One region of the Paenibacillus sp. FSL R7-0273 genome, then DNA from elsewhere that is predicted to be linked to it. Evidence: riboswitches for the same ligand, from Rfam matches in the RefSeq annotation. Region 1 holds a riboswitch; each other region holds the start of a gene.
What was found. Region 1 has a riboswitch for cobalamin ahead of R70723_RS31870 (S-layer homology domain-containing protein). Riboswitches for the same ligand answer to the same signal wherever they lie in the genome.

Region 1 (6,560 bases):
ATAACTTTATTGTGCCGCCGATCCGCTCGGAGGAAATTGTGAAGCATTACGGGGACTGGCTGCATGCAGACTTTGCCGTCAGTCATGAAGGGGAGCCAGGGGGAACATTGCCGGAGCTGGACCATATCCCTGTGCGGCAGCGCGAAAGCCGGCCTGACCCGCTGACGGTGCTGCGCACGCTCGGTTTTACCGAAGAAACGTTCAAGGCCCTGCTGCAGGCGGTTATGCTCTCCGTAGCCGGGAAGAAAAAAATCTACATTGCGCTTGATGTGCCGATCAGCGAGGTGTCGCGGCGTGCCGCAGAGCTGACGGAGGTCCTGTTCAGTGTGCTGCCATATGATTTCCGCCGCCGGCTGGGCGTCATTACGTATGCGAATGAGCCGCAGAGCCGCAAATATATCCATCTGACCTTTGTGGAAAAAGGCTCGCTGCGTCCCGGGGACCGCAATATCGAGAAGGATTATGTGTTCGATCTGGCCTCGGGCCGGATGTTGAATACTGATTTTGGCGGTACGCGCCAGCCCTTTGCCGAGCTTGTCTGGAAGATGCTTAACCGGAAGGGCAGCATGGAGGATTATGCCCGTTTTGCCGATTCCCTCCTGACAGGTGAAGGGCCGGAGCGTAAGCTGCAGCTGGCGGTATATAACGAGCTGGCGGTCTTTTATGAGATTGAGCAGGGGGAGGAGCAGGCGTACACGGACAATAAAACCGCTGTGCTCAGCGGTCTGTTGTCCTACCTGAAGCCCCAGGGAGCATTGGAGTCGCGGGTGCGGCTGAATGATCTGTTCCTGGAGCGCTTCGACCGTGAGTATGATGCTATCCGGCAGCGCGGGATTCCCCAGCCTGAAGTGCTTGAACAGTTCAAGGAGTATTTTGTGCTGGAGGGTCATAACTATCGCGGCAAAATCGTCGACTTTTTCATCAACGGCATGCTGAACTGTCCGGCTGCAGGGCGTGAGGATGTACTGGCTGCGGCTTATGGCATAATCGAGAGCAATGACGGGCTGAGTGCAGCATTTTTCAAAAAAGTACTGGGCCAGCCTGTATTCCGCAGACAGCTGCTGGAGCCTTATATGGAATCCCGGCTGGCTGCTGCGGCTGACTCCAGGGATGTGCTGCGCTTTGTGTTCCATTGGGGGCGCTTTTTGCCGGAGGTGCTGCAGCAGGACTTTGCCCGGGACATGATTAAGGAGTATCTGCTTGAGAAGCTGGCCGGGGACAGGAATCCCGTGGCTGCCGTGGCAGCTGCCCATGATTTTGTAGAAAAGGCGGAAAAAGAGCGGCGCAGAGGCAGCGGCCTCTATCCGGAGGCAATGTCGCTGCTGCTGGAGCTGGCGGAGGCAGCTGACCGTTTCCTGCTGAGCCGTGTAGATTTGGACAGGCTGACGCTGGAGCAGCTGCTGGATATTTCATTCCTGCGCTACCGTGACTCCGAGGACTGGCAGCCGCCGCTGGATTCCATCAGCAGACGCAAGGCCAACGCCCTTCGGGCTGCCTACCGCTGGTTTGGCGAGGAGAAGCCGGATGAGGGGATTTTTGCCGGACTTGCCCCGCGTGAGCTGGACGATGTTCAGCTGCTCGGACGGCGCTGGCTGAAGGAGACGGGCAGTGCTGAGCCTTTTGAGCGCCTGCCGCTGGCTTTCTATCATATCAGTGAGCGCGAGGACGGGCCGCTGGATTATGATGCGCTGCTGGAGCTGGTCGTACGTAAGGCGGGTGGAGATAAAGAGACGGTGTACCGTTTCTTTGACTGGTCGCAGGGCAGCTGGCTGTTCACAGTCTCGAATAAAAAGCTGTGGCCGGGATATAAACGGGCCATTCTGAAGTATTTCATGAACAAAGACCGTGAAGCCTTCAAAAGCCGGGATTTCCGCAAAAGCTATGCAGCCGCCGCAGGACCGGCGCTGCAGAATGTATATAATGAAGCCCGCGGCAAGCTGGCTTCACCGCTGGCGCGGTGGGTCAGCCGCAGCCGATTTCAGCTCCTGATCAGCGGCTCCATTCTGGGGCTCGTGATCATCGTGGTAATGATTGCGGTCAGTCTGCTGCGGCCGGACCCGGCACAGCCGGAGATTGGCGCAGGGGACGGCGCGGTTACGGTAGCGCTAGGCAGCGGCGGCGCGGCCGGCACCCGGCTGGTGTTCTCTTTTGAGGGTGCTGCCGAGTGCTCAGCCTTTAAGCCCGAGGAGATTGGGCTCATGTCCGGGGACAAGGTTACGGACACCTATGAGGTTGTTGCGACGACGGCGAGCTGCCTGGTAGCTTCGCCGGAACCGGGAGACGGTGACGATGCCGGGAACGCGGACGGCGGAACGGACGGAGGCGCGGCCGGGAATGTGGGCGGCGGAACGTCCAGCGATGCAGCCGGGAATGCAGGCGGTGGAACGTCCGATGATGCAGCCGGGAATGCAGGCGGCGGAACGTCCGATGATGCGGCTGGTAATGCAGGCGGCGGAATGTCCGGTGATGCAGCCGGGAATGCAGTCGGCGGAACGTCCGATGATGCAGCCGGGAACGCGGGCGGCGGAACGACCGGAGATGCGGCTGGGAATGCGGGCGGCGGGACGTCCGATGATGCAGCCGGGAATGCAGGTGGCGGAACGTCCGATGATGCAGCCGGGAATGCAGGTGGCGGAACGACCGGAGGTGCGGCTGGTAATGCAGGCGGCAGTGCTGGGGCAGGGGACGGAGATCAGTCCGTCTCCTCCCCGCCGTCAGCCGGCAAGCCGGACGCTGCGCAGTACCAGGTCATCGTTGACCTGGAGCAGAGCGCAACACTTGCTGCCGGCAGCATGATTACCGCCGGTGAGTACAAGCTGATTATACAGTCTGATCCGGAGGCTGGAGCATCCTTTGCTCCAGCGGTGCAGCCTGCCGCTACAGCCGGAGCAACACCTGATGCTTCGGCAGGTGCCGGCGGTACTGGCAATAATGCCGGCGGCAACAATGTGACTGGTGGAGCTAACGCAGACGCAGCTGGCTCAAACGGTGCAGATGCAGATAGCAATGCCGGAACGGAGTAACGCCTATTAGTCCCAGACTAACTAATGAAACAAACGAACAAGATCCTGAACAGTACAAGTGGCCGGATGACGGCGCGGGTACGTTCAGGATTTTTTTCTGCAGCTGGCTGGACAGGTGCTTTACCGACTCTTTAGCGGCTACCAATTTACAATTAAGTGGATTTTAGACACCTAATCTCTGCTAAAACATGCGATGAATAGAATTAAGTGGATTTTCGTCACCTAATCCAGGCGATTATCGGAAATGTGCGTATAACCAGCGAATTAAGTATCTATTTTCCACCTAATTACACTTAAATAGAGATTTTGGCGGAATTAGGTTACCTTTTTCAAACTAAATTCCAATGTGTCTGTTCGGAGTGAAGAGTTGTTGTAGGATGCGGGAGATGGATTTGTTTGCGCGGCAGGTTGTTTGAATAATGAGCGTGTGGTGGATGAGTGGTTGAGCAGGAGTAGGGTGATGGAAGAGATGGATTGGTTTGCGCGGCAGGTTGTTTGAGTAATGTGCGTGTGGCGGATGGGTGGTTGAGCAGGAGTAGGGTGATGGGAAAGATGGATTGGTTTGCGCGGCAGGTTGTTTGAGTAATGTGCGTGTGGCGGATGGGTGGTTGAGCAGGAGTAGGCTGATCGGAGAGATGGATTGGTTTGTACGGCAAATTGTTTGAGTAATGTGCGTGTGGCGGATGGGTGGCTGAGCAGGAGTAGGTTGATGGGAGAGATGGATTGGTTTGCGCGGCAGGGGTTGAGTAATGTGCGTGTGGCGGATGGGTGGCTGAGCAGGAGTAGGGTGATGGGAGAGATGGTTTGGTTTGCGCGGCAGGGGGTTGAGTAATTAGTATGTGCTTGGAGACCTGAGTCGGAGTGGCATAGTCTGCACGGGCAAGAGTTTCTTACGCACGCGTATGTCAGACAGGAGAGAATCTGCTTCCTTACGCCGTTTCTCCTACCGCACAGTTGACATAGGATGGAATGAGATTGTAACAGCTTTTCTATAGACATAGAGGGAAATACTAGCTATGATTATGAATATTAAAATTTAATAAGCTATTGAAAAGGGTGCGCGTTCTTTTGTTTCATAGAACCGCTTAATAGGGAAGGCCGGTGCAAATCCGGTGCGGTCCCGCCACTGTAAATGCAGAGCGACTCCTGCTGTTGCGCCACTGTCCGGCTGTTATGAGGGCGGGAAGGCAAGGGGGGAAGCGATGAGGCATAAGCCAGGAGACCTGCCTTTTTCACAGACGTTTCACTTCTTCGTGGGGTAAGAATGCGGAACATATGCAGATGAACTGCGGCTCCGGGCATTGGTGTGCCTTGCAGTAGGTACACTCGCTTGCATGCGCTTGTAATCAGCAAGCTTAGCTCGCAGCTGTCCAGCCGTTAATTTGTATTCTTCCCGGCCGCCCTTAATAAGGGCGGTTTTTATGTTGGGTTAAGGTTTTCAGGCTGTGTGTTTCCGCCAATCATTCTATTAACAGAAAAGAGGGTAACGATGAAAAAGAAATTCTCTGCCAGGTTCCTGAGACTCAGCCTGGCTTTATTGCTGGTCATCTCGATTATCGGGGGGGCTGTTGTCCCTTCCGGCCAAAGCTATGCCGCAGCGGATGCTTCGGCGGTTCAAGGAGCGGCAAGTGTAACGGATGCTGTGTATGCAGCGGAGGATTCCTCCTCAGAACTGCTGAGTACGCTGGCGGCAGCGACGGCAAATCAGCAGGTTACTGTAAAAGAAGCGACATACAAAACTGCCGAGTATATTCTTGGCAGCGGTGAAGCATTATCGGAATGGCAGGCCATTGGACTGGCCCAGGCCGGCTATGATGTGCCTGACAGCTATGTACAGAAGCTTGAGCAGCGGGTTAATGATGTCAACGGCAGCTTTGCCAACGTGACGGATTATGCGCGGATTGCACTTGCCGTGAAGGCTGTAGGTGCGGATCCGGAGAGCTTTGCCGGCAACGGCTCCTCCGCCGGCTATAATCTGATCGAGAAAATTTATAACAGCGATCGCATCAGCGGACAGACGCTGAACGCCCCGGTATATGCGCTGCTTGCGCTGGATTCCGGAAATTATACTATTCCGGGCGATGCCAAATGGAGCAAGAGTGCGCTGTTAAGCGAGATTCTGGCCAAGCAGAATGCCGATGGCGGCTTCGCCCTATCCTTAGGTGCAAGCATCCCGGATATGACCGCTATGGCTTTAACGGCACTTGCTGCCCACCAGAATGACCCGGCAGTAGCGACTGCCGGACAGAAGGCGGTAGCCTGGTTATCCGCTGCACAGGACAGTAAAGGCGGATACGGCGACAACAGTGAATATGCCGCACAGTCTATCATTGGACTGACTTCCTACGGTATAGATCCGGCAGGCGCTGAGTTTACTAAAGCAGAAGGCGATCTGATCTCAGGACTGCTGAGCTTCTTCAGAGCCGGAGGCGGCTTTGCCCATGAATCGGCGGGCGCCGCCAATGCGTTTGCCACAGAACAAGGGCTGCAGGCGCTGGCTGCCTACAATCTGTTCAGCGGCGGCAATAACGGCAAGCTGTATGATTTTACTAAACCGGCAACGCAGAATCCGCTGGTCTATGTACCGCTTGTAATCGAAGGGCCGCAGGGAACACTGGGGCAAGGCAATGCTTATGCAGGCAATGCCCTTGAAGCGCTGGAGAAGGTGGCAGCCCAGAACGGACTGGCACTTAAGAACCCTTCAGGAAATTATGTTACGGCAATCGGCAATGTGGCTGCGGGCATGTTCGGAGGCTGGGATGGCTGGAGCTATGCTGTAGTCAGAGGGGGACAGTGGCTGTACCCGGATGTAGGCATGAAGGCTTTCAGTCTCAAGAGCTCAGACCGGGTTGTCGTTTATTATGGGGGTGCTAAAACCCAGCTTGTTGAATCAGTGATTTTGTCCAAAGCTCAGCCTGCAGAAGATGAGGCTTTTGACGTTACTGTTTCACAGATTACATGGATCTGGGATAGTGCTGCCTCTACTTCAAATCCGGTGACTTCAAAAGCTGCCGGGGTCGAGGTCACAATCGGCGGCCAAAAGGCGGTTACGGATCAGAACGGGGTAGCGGTCTTTAAAGAAGGACTGGCAGAAGGGAACTATACACTGACCGTTACCGGCTATGCTGAAGGTCAGGCTCCGGCGATTGTTAAATACACACAGGGTGTAACCGTAGTTTCAGGCAATGTATCTGCTCATATGACGGTCGAAGGGCCGGAAGGCCCAGTAGCAGAAGGGACGGTAAAAGCCGCTAATGTGCTGGCAGCATTGAAGAAGCTTACAGCAAATCAGGACATACCGCTCAAGCTTACGGATTCTGCTTATGGTCCTTATGTATCCGGCATAGACGGAATAGAGAGCGGGACCTATGGCGGCTACTGGAATTTTGCAGTCAAACGCAGTGGGGTGTGGATTTACCCGGCTGTAGGCATGGGAGCCTATGAGCTCCAGCAGTCTGACCAGGTTCTCATTTACTTTGCAGGAGCAGATACACAAATAATAAATACGGTAACTGTAACTCCGGAACAGCCAAAGCC
Region 2 (6,560 bases), 500 kb from region 1:
CACCTGGCATAAAGCCAGCAGGTTCCATTCCGGCGAGCCCGGAGCGGCGGTCAGCTCTTCGTACGTGTAGCCGGTATAAATCCAGACCGGGAAGTCCGGCAGCTCGGCACGGAGCTCACGGAGGAAGCCGCAGGCTTCATCCGCCGAGAAAAAAGGATCGCCGCCAGCCAGCGTCAGTCCATCCAGCAGCGGATTGGCTGCCATCTCGGCGATAATCTCGCGCTGGCGCTCCAGCGTGAACGGCTCGCCGAAATTGAAGTTCCAGGTCTTCGGATTGAAGCAGCCGGGGCAGCGGTGGCGGCAGCCGCTCAAGAAAATAACCGCCCGCATGCCCTCTCCTTCATTTATAGACTCCGGATAGTAGCCGCAGATATTCATAGATGCTTGATGCGGTCTCTCACTTCAGCCTGCTTGGCAGCATTGAAGCGGGTCTGGTAGTCGCCGGTCAGATATCCGGTTACCCGGCGCAGCCGGCGGATATGCACGTCATGCTCATGAGCGTCACAGGAAGGGCAGTTCGTGCCGATAACCCCTTCATAGCCGCAGCCGGAGCAGCGGTCAATCGGGTGGTTGATGCTGAAATAGCTGATCTGCTGCTCCAGCGCGTACTTAATGATTTTTACAAAAGCCGCCGGGTTGCTCCGCGCGTTCCCGTTCAGCTCCACGTAGGAGATTGCGCCGGCGTTGCAGTATTCATGGAACGGGGCCTCCAGACTGATCTTCTGGGCTGCGCCAAGCTCATGATATACAGGGATGTGGAACGAGTTCGTATAATATTCACGGTCCGTTACGCCCGGGATCGAGCCCAGCACCTTGCGGTCCACCTTGGTGAACTTGCCGGACAGGCCTTCAGCCGGTGTAGCGAACAGAGTAATGTTCAGATCCAGCTCTTCGCTCTTACGGTCGCAGTATTCACGCATGTGGCGGACGATGGCCAGCGCTTTGGCGTGAACCTCCATGTCCTCGCCGTGGTGCTTGCCGTACATTGCCTTCATGCATTCTGCCATCCCGATGAAGCCGAGGGAGAGGCTGCCGTGCTTGAGCAGATCGCCTACGATATCCTCGGGAGCGAGCGCCTCGCCGCCTTCCCATACGCCCTCACGCATCATAAAGTCAGAGGCCTTGGCCTTCTGGGCTGCCTGGATACGGAAACGGTGCAGCAGGCCTTCCAGCGCAATATCCATATAGTGGTTAAGGTCATCATAAAAGCCTTCTTCATCAGCCGCCAGCCGGCGTCCTGTAATAGTGCCGTGGGCAAGCCCGAGGCGGACCAGGTTCAGTGTGTTAAAGGACAGGTTGCCCTTGCCGGAGCAGTGATTGCGTCCAAAACGGTCACCGAGCACCCGCGTGCGGCAGCCCATTGTTGCGAATTCCGTATCCGGATCAGCCGGATCATAGTACTGCAGATTGAGCGGCGCATCCAGGTTGGCAAAGTTCGGATACAGTCTGCGCGCCGAGCATTCAGCCGCCTTCAGGAACAGCTCATAGTTCGGGTCGCCCTGCTGCTGGTTGACACCCTGCTTGCATTTGAAAATCTGAATCGGGAACACCGGCGTCTCACCGCTGCCAAGGCCGTTCATCGTTGCGGTCAGCAGGGAGCTGATAACCAGCTGTCCTTCCGGAGTTGTGCAGGTACCATAGTTAATGCTTGTAAAAGGAATCTGTCCGCCCGAACGGCTGGACATCGTATTCAGGTTGTGAATCATGCTCTCTGCTGCCTGCAGGGTTTCGCTCTCTGTTTCTTTCTGGGCGAAACGGAAGGAGCGCGGATACTGCTCAGCCAGATCACTGCGGCTCATAGTGATTTCGCCGGTAATTTCACCGGCTTCACCCTCCTCGAAGTAGCTGAGTCCTTTGCGGAACAGCTTGGCGAAGGATTTGGTCACATAAGGGGCGAGGTCAAAATCAAGCTTGTTGGCCGAAACGCCGCCATACTGGGCATTCTGCTGGGACTGGAAAATAATCGCCACCAGCGACATTGCCGTCATAATCGAGTTCGGCGGGCGGACACTGCCGTTACCGGTATTGAAGCCTTCGCGGAGCAGCTTTTCGAAGGGAATGAAGATACAGTTGGTTGTTCCGATAGCGTATTGGTCCAGATCGTGCACATATACCACATTATCGAGCGTTGCCTGTACGAGCTGCGGCGGCATGGTGAAATTGCGGGCATACCATTTGGAATACTCACTGCCGAATTTACTCATTTTACCGGAAAAGCTTTCTCCGTTCAGGTTGGCGTTCTCACGCAGCAGATCCAGATCGGCGCTGTCAATAATATCCCGGCCTAAATGTATTAATTCATTCAGAAGAACCTCCTGTGCAGCTTGTCCGCTATTGTGCCGTTTCTCCAGCAGCGTCATATGTAACTCTCTCCTCTCGGTATGGTTGTCCGTCAATCTATTTAATCCATAATATGTTGTCTGTCTGCGCCCAGTAAAAAGGCACCTCCCGCCTTAGAGGCGGAAAATGCCCGGATGCGTACGAAATATCCGTATAGGCGGATATTTGCCAGTGGTCTGGGTGTGAAGAAAAGGGCGTTACGCCTCTCGTCTTATGCAGAGCCGATACCTGAAGGCAATAGGGACTATCGTCCTCAGGTATCGGCAGCCTGATGCCCCTGTTATCCGGGAAGGCTGATTCTGCTGCTGCAGGCCGCATTCGGACACCTCTCCTGTTCCTCGCAGGGGTATATAACGGTGCCCGGAAACAGGCAGGTCTCCTGGCTCCCGGTTCATCCGGCGGCTCCTTCCCGGGGGCTTGTCCGCCCTCCAGTGGTCTATGCCGTGGATGTGCCTGACAGGGAGCATTCTCCCGTCCGGCATTCCGGTTACAGTGGCGGGACCGCTGCGGATTTGCACCGCGCTTCCCTATTAAGCTTCTACTCTCTTAACAAGAGTAAAGCACCTGCTTCCACTATATTTGGTTGATGTTATTAAAAATACCCCAATATATTGTGTTTGTAAACCATTTTTTGCAAAGCCGCGCGGGGAGCGGCTTCAGCCTGCTTACTCACAGCTGATCCACAACTAGTCCACAGGTAATCCACAGCTTAAGCCGGAAATAAGGCAGACAGGATTCATAAATTGTCCGAAAAGCCGCCACAAAGAATCCATAAATCTAGTGATTCTGACACTAGATTTATAGGAGGGAGCTTATAGCCGTTATAGGGCTTATATAGAAGGAAAATGATGAATTTTTTGTGGCGAAAATTTGTGGGGGAGCAGTGAAGTTGCTACAATGAAGTTGGTTAAAGGAATTTATGTCAGGAGGAATCGAACGATGGCAATCGGCGAAGTTACAGTCATTCCAATCGGTACAGGCAGCACCAGTCTCAGCAGCTATGTGGCCGATATGCAGCGTGTGCTGCAGACAGTGGAGGGGATCACCTTTGAGCTGACCTCCATGGGGACGATTATCGAGGGCCCGGTATCCAGGATTTTGGCCGCTGTAGAGGCGCTGCATGAGTCTCCGTTCAATGCCGGGGCACAGCGCGTGTCCACCTCACTTAAGATCGACGACCGCCGTGACAAGCCATCCACGAGCCGCAGCAAGCTGCAATCGGTAGTCAACAAGCTGCAGGAAGAATAGAGCCCCGGGACAGTATAAAAGGGTATTGGCGATTTTCACCAAAAGTTGTATAATGTTTTTGTTTATGACGGGTATCCCAAGCTTCAGGCTGGTGTAGCTCAGGGGTAGAGCAACGCACTCGTAATGCGTAGGCCGGGGGTTCAATTCCCTTCACCAGCATGTTTACAAAGTCGATAGTGGCGCGGTTTCCGGGGTTCCGGGGGCCGCGCTTTTTATTCCAGTAAAGGGTGTGCCGAAGCCTTAACCTTCAAGCCCTTGCCCGCCGCGCTATTCTCCGCCAAGAAAACGATGAATTCGTGCTGCCAGCTTTTGGCCGGTGTTGGCTTCCGTAAGCGTGAGATCCCAGAGTACCGCATTGGTTCGGGAGTCGGCGGCATCGTTGAAAACGGCAATCGTGAGCTCCTGCTTGCCTTCAAGCGGCACTCTGAAGGATTCCGGCTGATTTCCGCCCGTGCCGATATTGATATCTATGGAGTAAATCACTTCTCCGTCGGCGCTAATAATGACGCGGCTGCTGCCGCTGCCCATCGCATTTATCGCGTCGTCAGGGACGGCAATATTACCGGAAAATTCTTTATACTGTCCATCTAGGTGCAGTGAGAACTCGTGATTTCTCGGATTATCGCGGCTGTATAGATTGAACGCCGGTTCGATCCGCTCCTGCCCTGCAGTGAAACCGTTGAAGCGTGCTTCCCACCGCACTTCGCCATGCTCAAGGGGGAGCTGGTCCAGCGCCTTAATCTCACCGTGGCCATGATCCAGATAATAATTGATACCACTCACGGCGGAGTAGACGATCGACGTCAAAACCACTCCGGAGAACAGGAGCTTGAGTAAACCTTTTTGCGTTGTACGATCGCGGCGGATCAGCCGCTGGGCGCTATAGCCTACAATCGCACCCAGCGTATTAATGACGATATCATTGATATCAAAAGAGCCCAAATGGGTCACCATCTGGATCAGCTCAACCCCGGTAATGGCTGCTAAAAAGATCAAGAGGAACGGCAGGAACCGGCAGCGGATCAGCAGCGGAATCACTAGCCCGAATGGTACGAATGCCAGATAGTTACCGAGGTTGAAGACCCAAAGGCTCAAATATCCACCGCCCGGAAACCGCAGCGGAATCCCGTCAAATACCAATTGATACCGCAAGCCCGTCTCTGGCAGAGTCGATGAGCGGTTAAAGCCAACGAATAAGAAAAATAGAGTAAGAGCTGTGTATAGCCCAAACCCGATCCAGGCGACAGTTCTCATTTTTCCTTGAAACATGATGCACGATCTCTCCTTATAACTCCATTTAGTGTCCTTGCAGGGACCATGTATTTACACAGAAATTGTAACATGCGCGGATCCCAGCCTCGAAATCTGTGAGAATAAAACCGTCATCTCTGCTGGAGATAAATCGAAATCCCGTTGAATCCAGAATTGCATCGTCCCCACATAGGCTGAAGCAAGATAGGCAAATAAGTACTGTTGCTTTACAGGGATATCTGCGGACTTAACCTGTTGATGATTTACGCGATAGGCATTAATAAACTGTTGATTGATCAGCTCGGTCATTTGAAGGGGGAGATTGGTGTCGCCTCCGAAGCCGAGGAATATTTTAAAATAATGCCTTTGCTCAAGGACATACTCGAATGGGCGTACATAGCCTGAGGGCGGGTCGATAAAAGGTTCCTTGCTTTCACGGGTGTGGCCAAGCTTCTTTATAATGCTGCCGAATTGCTCCAGCACCTCATTTTTATACTGCTCATAAAAATCATGAATGTCCTGATAGTGCAGATAAAAGGTCCCTCTGTTTAATCCGGCTGTTTCCGTCAGTTCTTTAACAGTGATGGTTTCAAGTGGCTTTTCTGACGCCAGATCAAGCAAAACCTTTCGTAAAAGAGTCCGGGTCCTTAGAATCCGGCGGTCTGTTTTTTCGTTCACTGCGATATCCTCTCCTACATAAAATAGTAGCTTTACTAATCATTCTGCCGCTTGCCGTTGATTAATGAACATAGCGATGATCTGTGATCATCGATTGTTTGGTTGTTCTGATTATAATCAGCAGGTAAAAGATAATCAACACGATGTTTAGTAAAAGGAGAGCTGATATGAATAGTCAGTACAATCAAAACAAGCTGTCTCAACGGAGGCCGTTCCTGCTTACGCTTATGGCTATTATTCCCGGAATGATGATGGTGATGATAGACAGCACTGCCATGAATGTAGCCATCCCCAGCCTGGCTAAGGATTTTGGGGTTTCCTTTGATGCCTTGCAATGGGTAATTACGGGTTATATGTTAGCCATGTCGGTTACTATTCCGCTGGCTGGCTGGTTCTCGGACAGGTTCGGTTCAGCAAAAGCTTATATCATAACCATTATCTTGTTTGTTGTCGGATCCTTGCTATGTGCGCTGGCCCAGAATTCCTTGCAGTTAACGGTCTGCCGGATCCTTCAAGGGCTTGGTGGGGGAATGGTTCAGCCGATAGGAATGGCTATGATATTCCGCCTTGCACCGGAGAATAAGAAAGGGCAGGTCATGGGGATGCTGGGTGTCCCGATGCTGCTGGCACCGGCCTCCGGACCGGTTCTATCCGGCTGGCTGTTAGAATCAACAGGCTGGCAGTGGATTTTTCTCATCAATCTTCCTTTAGGAGCACTTACTGTTTATTTAGGGATACGTTATTTGCTAAAGGCGAATGCACTACGGCCGGCCCAACCCGCTTATGATAAGCAAGCGTTAGATATAGCCGGCTTTTTTCTGGCTCCTGTAGCCTTTGTTTTACTCGCTTTAAGCATGAATGTGGATGGCTCCCAATGGTTTCTTTGGTTATTGAGGGCAGTGAGTGTCCTATTGCTGATCTGGCTGTGGTTTCATGAGACAAGGCATCCGCAGCCCATTCTGGCTCTGAAGGCATTCAGAGAAGTTAGCTTTCGGAGAGGGATGCTTGTAAGCTGGATTCAATATGCAGCTCTAAACGGATCT
Region 3 (6,560 bases), 1.2 Mb from region 1:
GCCAAGGAGTGGTTCTCTACTCTGGAAGCGGCACTCCGCATGGATGAGCTGGTTACCCGCCACAGTGTCATTATGGATAAATACGATCCGGAGAAGCGCGTCGGCCTGATCGTTGACGAATGGGGTACCTGGTATGATGTAGAGCCGGGAACGAACCCTGGCTTCCTGTACCAGCAGAACTCGGTCCGCGATGCGCTGGTGGCCGGACTTACGCTGAATATTTTCCACAAGCACAGCGACCGGGTACGGATGGCGAACATCGCCCAGACGATCAACGTGCTGCAGGCTGTCATTCTTACCGAAGGCGAGAAAATGCTTCTGACTCCTACGTATCATGTGTTCAACATGTACAAGGTGCATCAGGATGCGCAGCTGCTGGATCTGGCAGTGGAGAGCGGTGCCTACAGCTTCGAGGGCCGTGAGATTCCTGAGGTATCGGCTTCTGCTTCCGTGGATGCGGAGGGCGTCATTCATGTGAGCCTGTGTAACCTGAACCACGCTGCAGCGGCCAAGCTGCCGCTGGAGCTGCGCGGACTGGCTGGTGAGGACGTTGAAGTTACAGGCACAACGCTGGCTGCTTCGGCAATGGATGCCCATAATACCTTTAGTGAGCCTGAAGCGGTAGCTCCACAGCCGTTTACTTCCTTCCAGCTGGATAAAGGTATTCTTAGCCTGGAGCTTCCTCCAATGTCGGTTACGGTGCTGGCCATCAAGCAGAAGGCTTAAGGCGGGGATTCAGAGATGAGCACAGCTTCCGCCTGCAAAGGCTGCCGGGAAGAATACAAGGTAACGGAGGCGCAGATTGCCCGGATTCTGGCCTCCTCCATGTTCAATCCGGACAACACCGCTCCGGAGGAGGTATATGCTGCCCGTTATGCCCTCTGTTCGGCATGTCCCAAGCTGCAGGACGGTGTGACCTGCACAGCCTGCGGCTGCATCATTCCGGTCGTCGCGCGGCTCAAAGCGCGCGGTTGTCCGCTGCCGGGAGGCGGGCTGTGGCAGCCGATGCCTGCGGAGGGTTAAGTGTCCGGACAGGTCAGGGTTCACTTAAACAGTCGGGCTGACAGCCCGCATTATACAGCAAAGCGGCAGTCATGGACGGGAAATAACCTCCATGGCTGCCGCTTTTTTGTGCTGCTGATTGTGTTACGGGTCTTATTGTTACTCCGCCGGCTCCGCAGCTGCGCTGCCGTCTGTATAGAACAGCTCGATGACCAGGTCATCGTTGTAATTGCCGAAGCCTTTGCCGAACAGGGTAAGCCCGCCGATATGCTCGGCGTTCTCCTCGACGGAGAGCCGGAAGGTCCATTGCTTGTCACGGATCCCGACCTGGCCGAGTGTGACATCGGAGAGCTTAAGGCCGTCCATAAAGGTTCCCTTCGGCGTGACACGCAGCTGCTTGAGCAGCCCGTACTGGTTGGTCAGCGCCGGCCACCAGGCGGGAGTATACTTGCCGCGGCTGTCTCCGTAATCACCGGGACTTGTCCAGAAGCCGAGTACGGTGCCGTTCAGGGTAAAGGTGATGTCTGAAGGCCAGTTGTTATTGATCGACGGCGCCTCAGAGGCGATCTCCATCGTAATGATGAGCTCCTCCGGCTGCTGGCTGGATAAGAGGAAATTGGGGATTTTGTATTCGACGAAGCCCTTGCCGAACCAGAGAATACCGGCATTCATCCGCTCCATATCCCAGAAATACCGCGGATCGTCGAAGCTGCCGATCACCTGCGCAGTGGTTGCAAGCCCGCAGGTCGGTTCAATCTGGAAGTCTGAATAATGCCCGACGGGAATCTCCTTGCGGTGTGCTTTGCGCTGCTCAATGTCCGGTGCAGGAAAGAGGATTTCTGCCCGCTCGGCGGCCAGCGAGCAAATCTTCTGCAGCCCGCTTTTGCCGGGAGCCATATGGGTGCGGATCAGTCCGGCGGCCTCCAGCTTGCGGACGTGCATGGTCATGATGGCGCTGCTCAGATTAACGGCACCGGCCAGCTCTTTAACGTTCATCGGCTGAACGGCAAGCAGCCGGAGCATATGCAGCCGCACAGAGCTGGACAACGCCTCATAGACCGGCAGAGACTCTTCGGTAAGATCAAGTTTCATGGTAAACCTCCGATACATATTAACTAATTAATAATTATATTAGTTAAATGGAATTAATACAAGTTAAATCCGGCTTCACTTTTATCACAGACAAGTCCGGCTCAGGCTTAATATAATGTACACGACAAAATAGCCAGCGAACAAGGTGCCCTTGCTGCAGCAAGGGGTAACAGGGAATCGGGTGCAACTCCCGAGCGGTCCCGCCACTGTAAGAAAGAGCCGGGCTCCAGCATGTCACTCGGGTAAGGACCGGGGAAGACGGGGCAGGGCGTTTGTATTTCGAGCCAGGAGACCTACCTTGCGAGCGGACACCATGACTCTACGCGGATAGGAGCGGTGTACGAATAGGCTGTAGAAATGAAGGCACCAGCTGCCGCTGGGTTGAAGTCCTGCTATTGGCGCGGGAGGCCTCTTTTTTGCATGCCTGATGACGTACATATCACTCCCGACCCATGAGGGGCGGGAGTTTTTGGTTTGCAGCTGTACCAATCATGAAAACTTGGGAGGAAAAGAAATGAAGAAACGAGGAGCTTGGAGCTTTGCGGTCCTGGTTGCCGTATTTACCGTCTATTTTTTGCTGAATGAACCGGGGACGGCTGCGGCGATGCACATTATGGAGGGATTTTTGCCGGTCGGCTGGGCTGTTTTCTGGTGGGCGGCGTTTATCCCGTTCTTTATTCTGGGCATTATCAAATTGAAAAAAATGACCAAGGACAACCCGGAGCTGAAGCTGCTGCTCGGCTTGTCCGGAGCCTTTACCTTCGTGCTGTCAGCGCTCAAAATGCCTTCCGTTACCGGCAGCAGCTCCCATCCGACCGGAACCGGGCTCGGCGCCATTATGCTGGGACCGCTGCCGATGAGTGTGGTCGGCTCGGTGGTGCTGCTGTTCCAGGCGCTGCTGCTGGCGCACGGCGGGATAACGACGCTTGGGGCGAACGCTTTTTCAATGGCGGTGGCCGGACCGTTTGCCGGGTATGCGGTGTATAGGCTGATCATGAAATCCGGTAACCGTGAAAAGCTGGCTGTATTCTGTGCCGCAGCGGTCGCGGATCTGACGACCTATGCAGTGACTTCATTTCAGCTGGCTGTTGCTTTCCCGTCGGCGGATGGCGGGGTGCTGGGTTCACTGATGAAGTTCGGCGGGATTTTTGCTGTAACCCAGATTCCGCTTGCGGTAAGTGAAGGGCTGCTGACAGTGCTGCTGTGGAACTGGCTGAAGTCGTACAGTCCGAATGAGCTGTCGCTGTTAAAGCGGCAAGCCAAGGGGGGAAGCCTGTAATGAAAACCATGTGGAAAAACGGTCTGATGCTGCTCGCGGTCGTACTGCTGGTCGTGCTGCCGCTGCTGTTTGTAAACGGGGAGTTCGGCGGGGCCGATGATGCTGCGGAGGGTGTGATCAGCGAGATTGACCCCAGCTATGAGCCCTGGTTCAAGCCGCTGACCGAGCTGCCCGGTGAAACCGAAAGCATGCTGTTTGCGCTGCAGGCAGCAATCGGAGCCGGAGTGATCGGATATTCTATCGGGCTGCTGCGGGGCAGGCAGGATAAGCAGAAGCTGAATGATCAGAAGAATTGATGCCTTGTCCGGAAGTAACGCGCTGCGTGCACTTTCTCCAATGTGGAAAAGCTCCTTCGCTGCAGTGATGTTCATCCTGTCCTATACGCTGCATCCGGCGCTGCAGGGCATCATTGCCGCCTGGATGGTTGTATGGTGCACCGTATATGCCCGGATTCCGCTGCGTGCTTACGGGCTGCTGGCCGGTACGGCGCTGCTGTTCTACATTCTGGGCATGCCGGCGCTCCTGCTGGAGCTCGGTCATCCGGCAGCCGGAGCTGCGGCCGGGGTGTATCAGCTCCCGGCTCTGCCCCTTTATATTACGGCTGAAGGCCTGCAGCGCGCAGGGTACTTGCTGGTTAGAATTGCGGCTTGTATGAGCTGTTTTTTGTTCATTATTTTTACAATACCTTTTACTGAGCTGCTGCAGGTGCTCCGCAGGCTGCGGCTGCCGCAGATTGTACTGGAGCTGATGCTGATTATGTACCGGTTCCTGTTTATTCTCAGCGATACCGCCCATGGTATGCTGCTGGCCCGGAGACTGCGCGGCGGGAAAAGGAGCTTCAGGGATAAGCTGGGTGAGACGGCAGCCATGGCCGGAACGCTCTTTGCCGGTACCATGCACCGTTATTACGGGCTGGCGCAGGGGCTGATGACCCGCGGATATACGGGGGAGATTATGCTGCCGCCCTATCAGCCGCGGCCGGTACCGCGCAAATTCACTATCCGGGCGTATACCGGGATAGCGCTGCTGCTGCTTGCGCAGTGGTGGATAGTCAGCCACTAGAGGATATCCGGCCGGAGAAGGCACGGAATGAAGGAGATTACATTAACGATGGAATACAATCTGGCTTTTGACGGTGTCTTATTCTGTTATCCGGATACAGCTGAGCCGGCGCTACGGGGGCTGAGCTGTACAGTGCCGAAGGGCAGCCGGACAGCAGTGCTCGGCCGTAACGGCTCAGGCAAATCCACGCTGCTGCTGCATGCGGTCGGCGTTCTGCGCCCGCAGGAGGGCAGCATTACGGTTGCGGGAGGACGGCTGGCTTATAGCCGGAAGGAGCTGGCGGCGCTGCGCCGCAGGGCCGGCCTTGTGTTCCAGGACCCGGAGCAGCAGCTGATTCTGAGCACCCCGCAGGATGATATATCCTTCGGCCTGCGCGGCACCGGAATGGGCGAGGCAGAGATCCGGCAGCGCTGTAATGAGGTGCTCGGACTGCTGAATCTGGAGGAGATCAGAGACAAGCCCGTCCATCAGCTCAGTCTGGGACAGAAAAAGCGCACGGCGCTTGCAGGTGTGCTGGCAATGGAGCCGGAGCTGATCCTGCTGGATGAGCCGACATCCTACCTGGACCCGCAGTCTGAAGCGCAGCTGCTCTCGGGTCTGGAGAGGATACATGCAGCCGGGGCAACCGTTGTGATGGCGACGCATGATATGAACCTGGCATACAGCTGGGCGGACTGGGTCATTGTGCTGGACCGGGGCAGCTGCCGGGCGGCAGGGACGCCGGAGGAGATTTTTGCCGGCGGGGATGTTCTGCGGGACGCCGGCCTGGGGCTGCCGCTGCTGGCAGAGCTGTGGTACAGCCTGCCCGGACAGCTGACAGCAAGACAGCCGGCCCCAAGGAATGCCGGGGATTTCAAGGCTGCACTGGCCCGGCTGCTTGGCAGCTGAACGGAGCGGCATTACGAATAATTTTAGAACGGAGAGATAGGAATGGAGAAACAAGGGAAGCTGCTGATTATCGGCTTTGGGCCTGGTGCTCTGGAGCAGATTACCGGGCGTGCGCTGGCTGCAATTGAGGAGAGCGAGGCGGTTATCGGCTACAACACCTATGTAGAGCTGATCAAGCCGCTGCTGACGCATCAGGAGATTGTCGGCACCGGGATGACCGAGGAGGTCAGCCGTGCCCAGGAGGCGGTGCGCCGGGCCGAAGCGGGGCAGACCATCGCTGTGATCTCCAGCGGAGATGCCGGTGTGTACGGGATGGCCGGTCTGGTCTATGAGGTATTGATGGAGCACGGCTGGAACCGTGAAAGCGGTGTGGCAGTTGAGGTGATTCCCGGAATCTCGGCGATCCAGTCCTGTGCCTCACTGCTGGGGGCGCCGGTGATGCACGACTCCTGCACCATCAGCCTGAGCGATCATCTGACGCCCTGGGACAGCATCGCGGCACGGGTGGAAGCAGCGGCAGCGGCGGATTTCGTTATCGCCTTCTACAATCCGCGCAGCGGCCGGCGGACGCAGCAGATTGAGGAAGCACGCAGCATTCTGCTGCGCTACCGTGAGCCCTCTACACCGGTGGGCATCGTCAAGAACGCTTACCGGGACCGCCAGAAGATCATTGTAACAACGCTGGAGGAAATGCCTATGGAGGAAATCGGTATGCTCTCCACGGTTATTGTCGGCAACTCGGCCACTACGGTCTATGACGGACTGATGGTCACGCCGCGCGGCTATGAACGAAAGTACGATCTTGGCGCACAGACACAGGCGCTGAAGCCGCATGAGCGGCTGCGTCCGGCAGCTGAGCCCTGGTCGCTCGCGGCAGGCCGCAGAACCGGCGGGGTCGGCAGCATCAGTAAAAAAACAATTCTGCTCGTAGGCCACGGCAGCCGGGTTGAAGCCGGTAATGAGGAATTACGCGGTTTTACTGCCCGTCTTGCGGCCCGCAGGCCCGGGCTGAATATCGAAACCTGCTTTATTGAGCTGTCGGCCCCTTCAATAGCTGAAGGGATTGAACGCTGTGTAGCAGGTGGAGCTGCGGAGATTTATGTAGTGCCGATTATTCTGTTCGCTGCCGGACATTCCAAGCTTGATATCCCGATGGCGATCGACCGGGCCAAAATGAAATATCCTGAGGTGCAGTTTGCATACGGCCGTCCGGTCGGGGTACAGGAGAGGGCGGCGG

Region 2: it holds a riboswitch for cobalamin, as region 1 does, so the genes downstream of both, R70723_RS02030 (anaerobic ribonucleoside triphosphate reductase) here and R70723_RS31870 (S-layer homology domain-containing protein) in region 1, are expected to answer to the same signal.
Region 3: it holds a riboswitch for cobalamin, as region 1 does, so the genes downstream of both, R70723_RS09020 (energy-coupling factor ABC transporter permease) here and R70723_RS31870 (S-layer homology domain-containing protein) in region 1, are expected to answer to the same signal.

The regions. Positions count from the first base shown of each region.
Region 1 covers NZ_CP009283.1:962,323-968,882, forward strand. Annotated here, with positions in the region: gene R70723_RS04175 (GAP1-N2 domain-containing protein) at 1-3,023, shown strand, start outside; cobalamin riboswitch at 4,061-4,268, shown strand; gene R70723_RS31870 (S-layer homology domain-containing protein) at 4,513-6,560, shown strand, end outside.
Region 2 covers NZ_CP009283.1:466,433-472,992, forward strand. Annotated here, with positions in the region: gene nrdG (anaerobic ribonucleoside-triphosphate reductase activating protein) at 1-378, opposite strand, end outside; gene R70723_RS02030 (anaerobic ribonucleoside triphosphate reductase) at 375-2,360, opposite strand; cobalamin riboswitch at 2,693-2,923, opposite strand; gene R70723_RS02040 (MTH1187 family thiamine-binding protein) at 3,280-3,588, shown strand; tRNA gene R70723_RS02045 (tRNA-Thr) at 3,676-3,747, shown strand; gene R70723_RS31810 (VanZ family protein) at 3,856-4,857, opposite strand; gene R70723_RS02055 (TetR/AcrR family transcriptional regulator) at 4,912-5,517, opposite strand; gene R70723_RS02060 (MDR family MFS transporter) at 5,685-6,560, shown strand, end outside.
Region 3 covers NZ_CP009283.1:2,117,138-2,123,697, forward strand. Annotated here, with positions in the region: gene R70723_RS09005 (alpha-N-arabinofuranosidase) at 1-726, shown strand, start outside; gene R70723_RS09010 (hypothetical protein) at 742-1,023, shown strand; gene R70723_RS09015 (ArsR/SmtB family transcription factor) at 1,162-2,094, opposite strand; cobalamin riboswitch at 2,221-2,409, shown strand; gene R70723_RS09020 (energy-coupling factor ABC transporter permease) at 2,609-3,373, shown strand; gene R70723_RS09025 (energy-coupling factor ABC transporter substrate-binding protein) at 3,373-3,669, shown strand; gene cbiQ (cobalt ECF transporter T component CbiQ) at 3,653-4,435, shown strand; gene R70723_RS09035 (energy-coupling factor ABC transporter ATP-binding protein) at 4,463-5,323, shown strand; gene cobJ (precorrin-3B C(17)-methyltransferase) at 5,366-6,560, shown strand, end outside.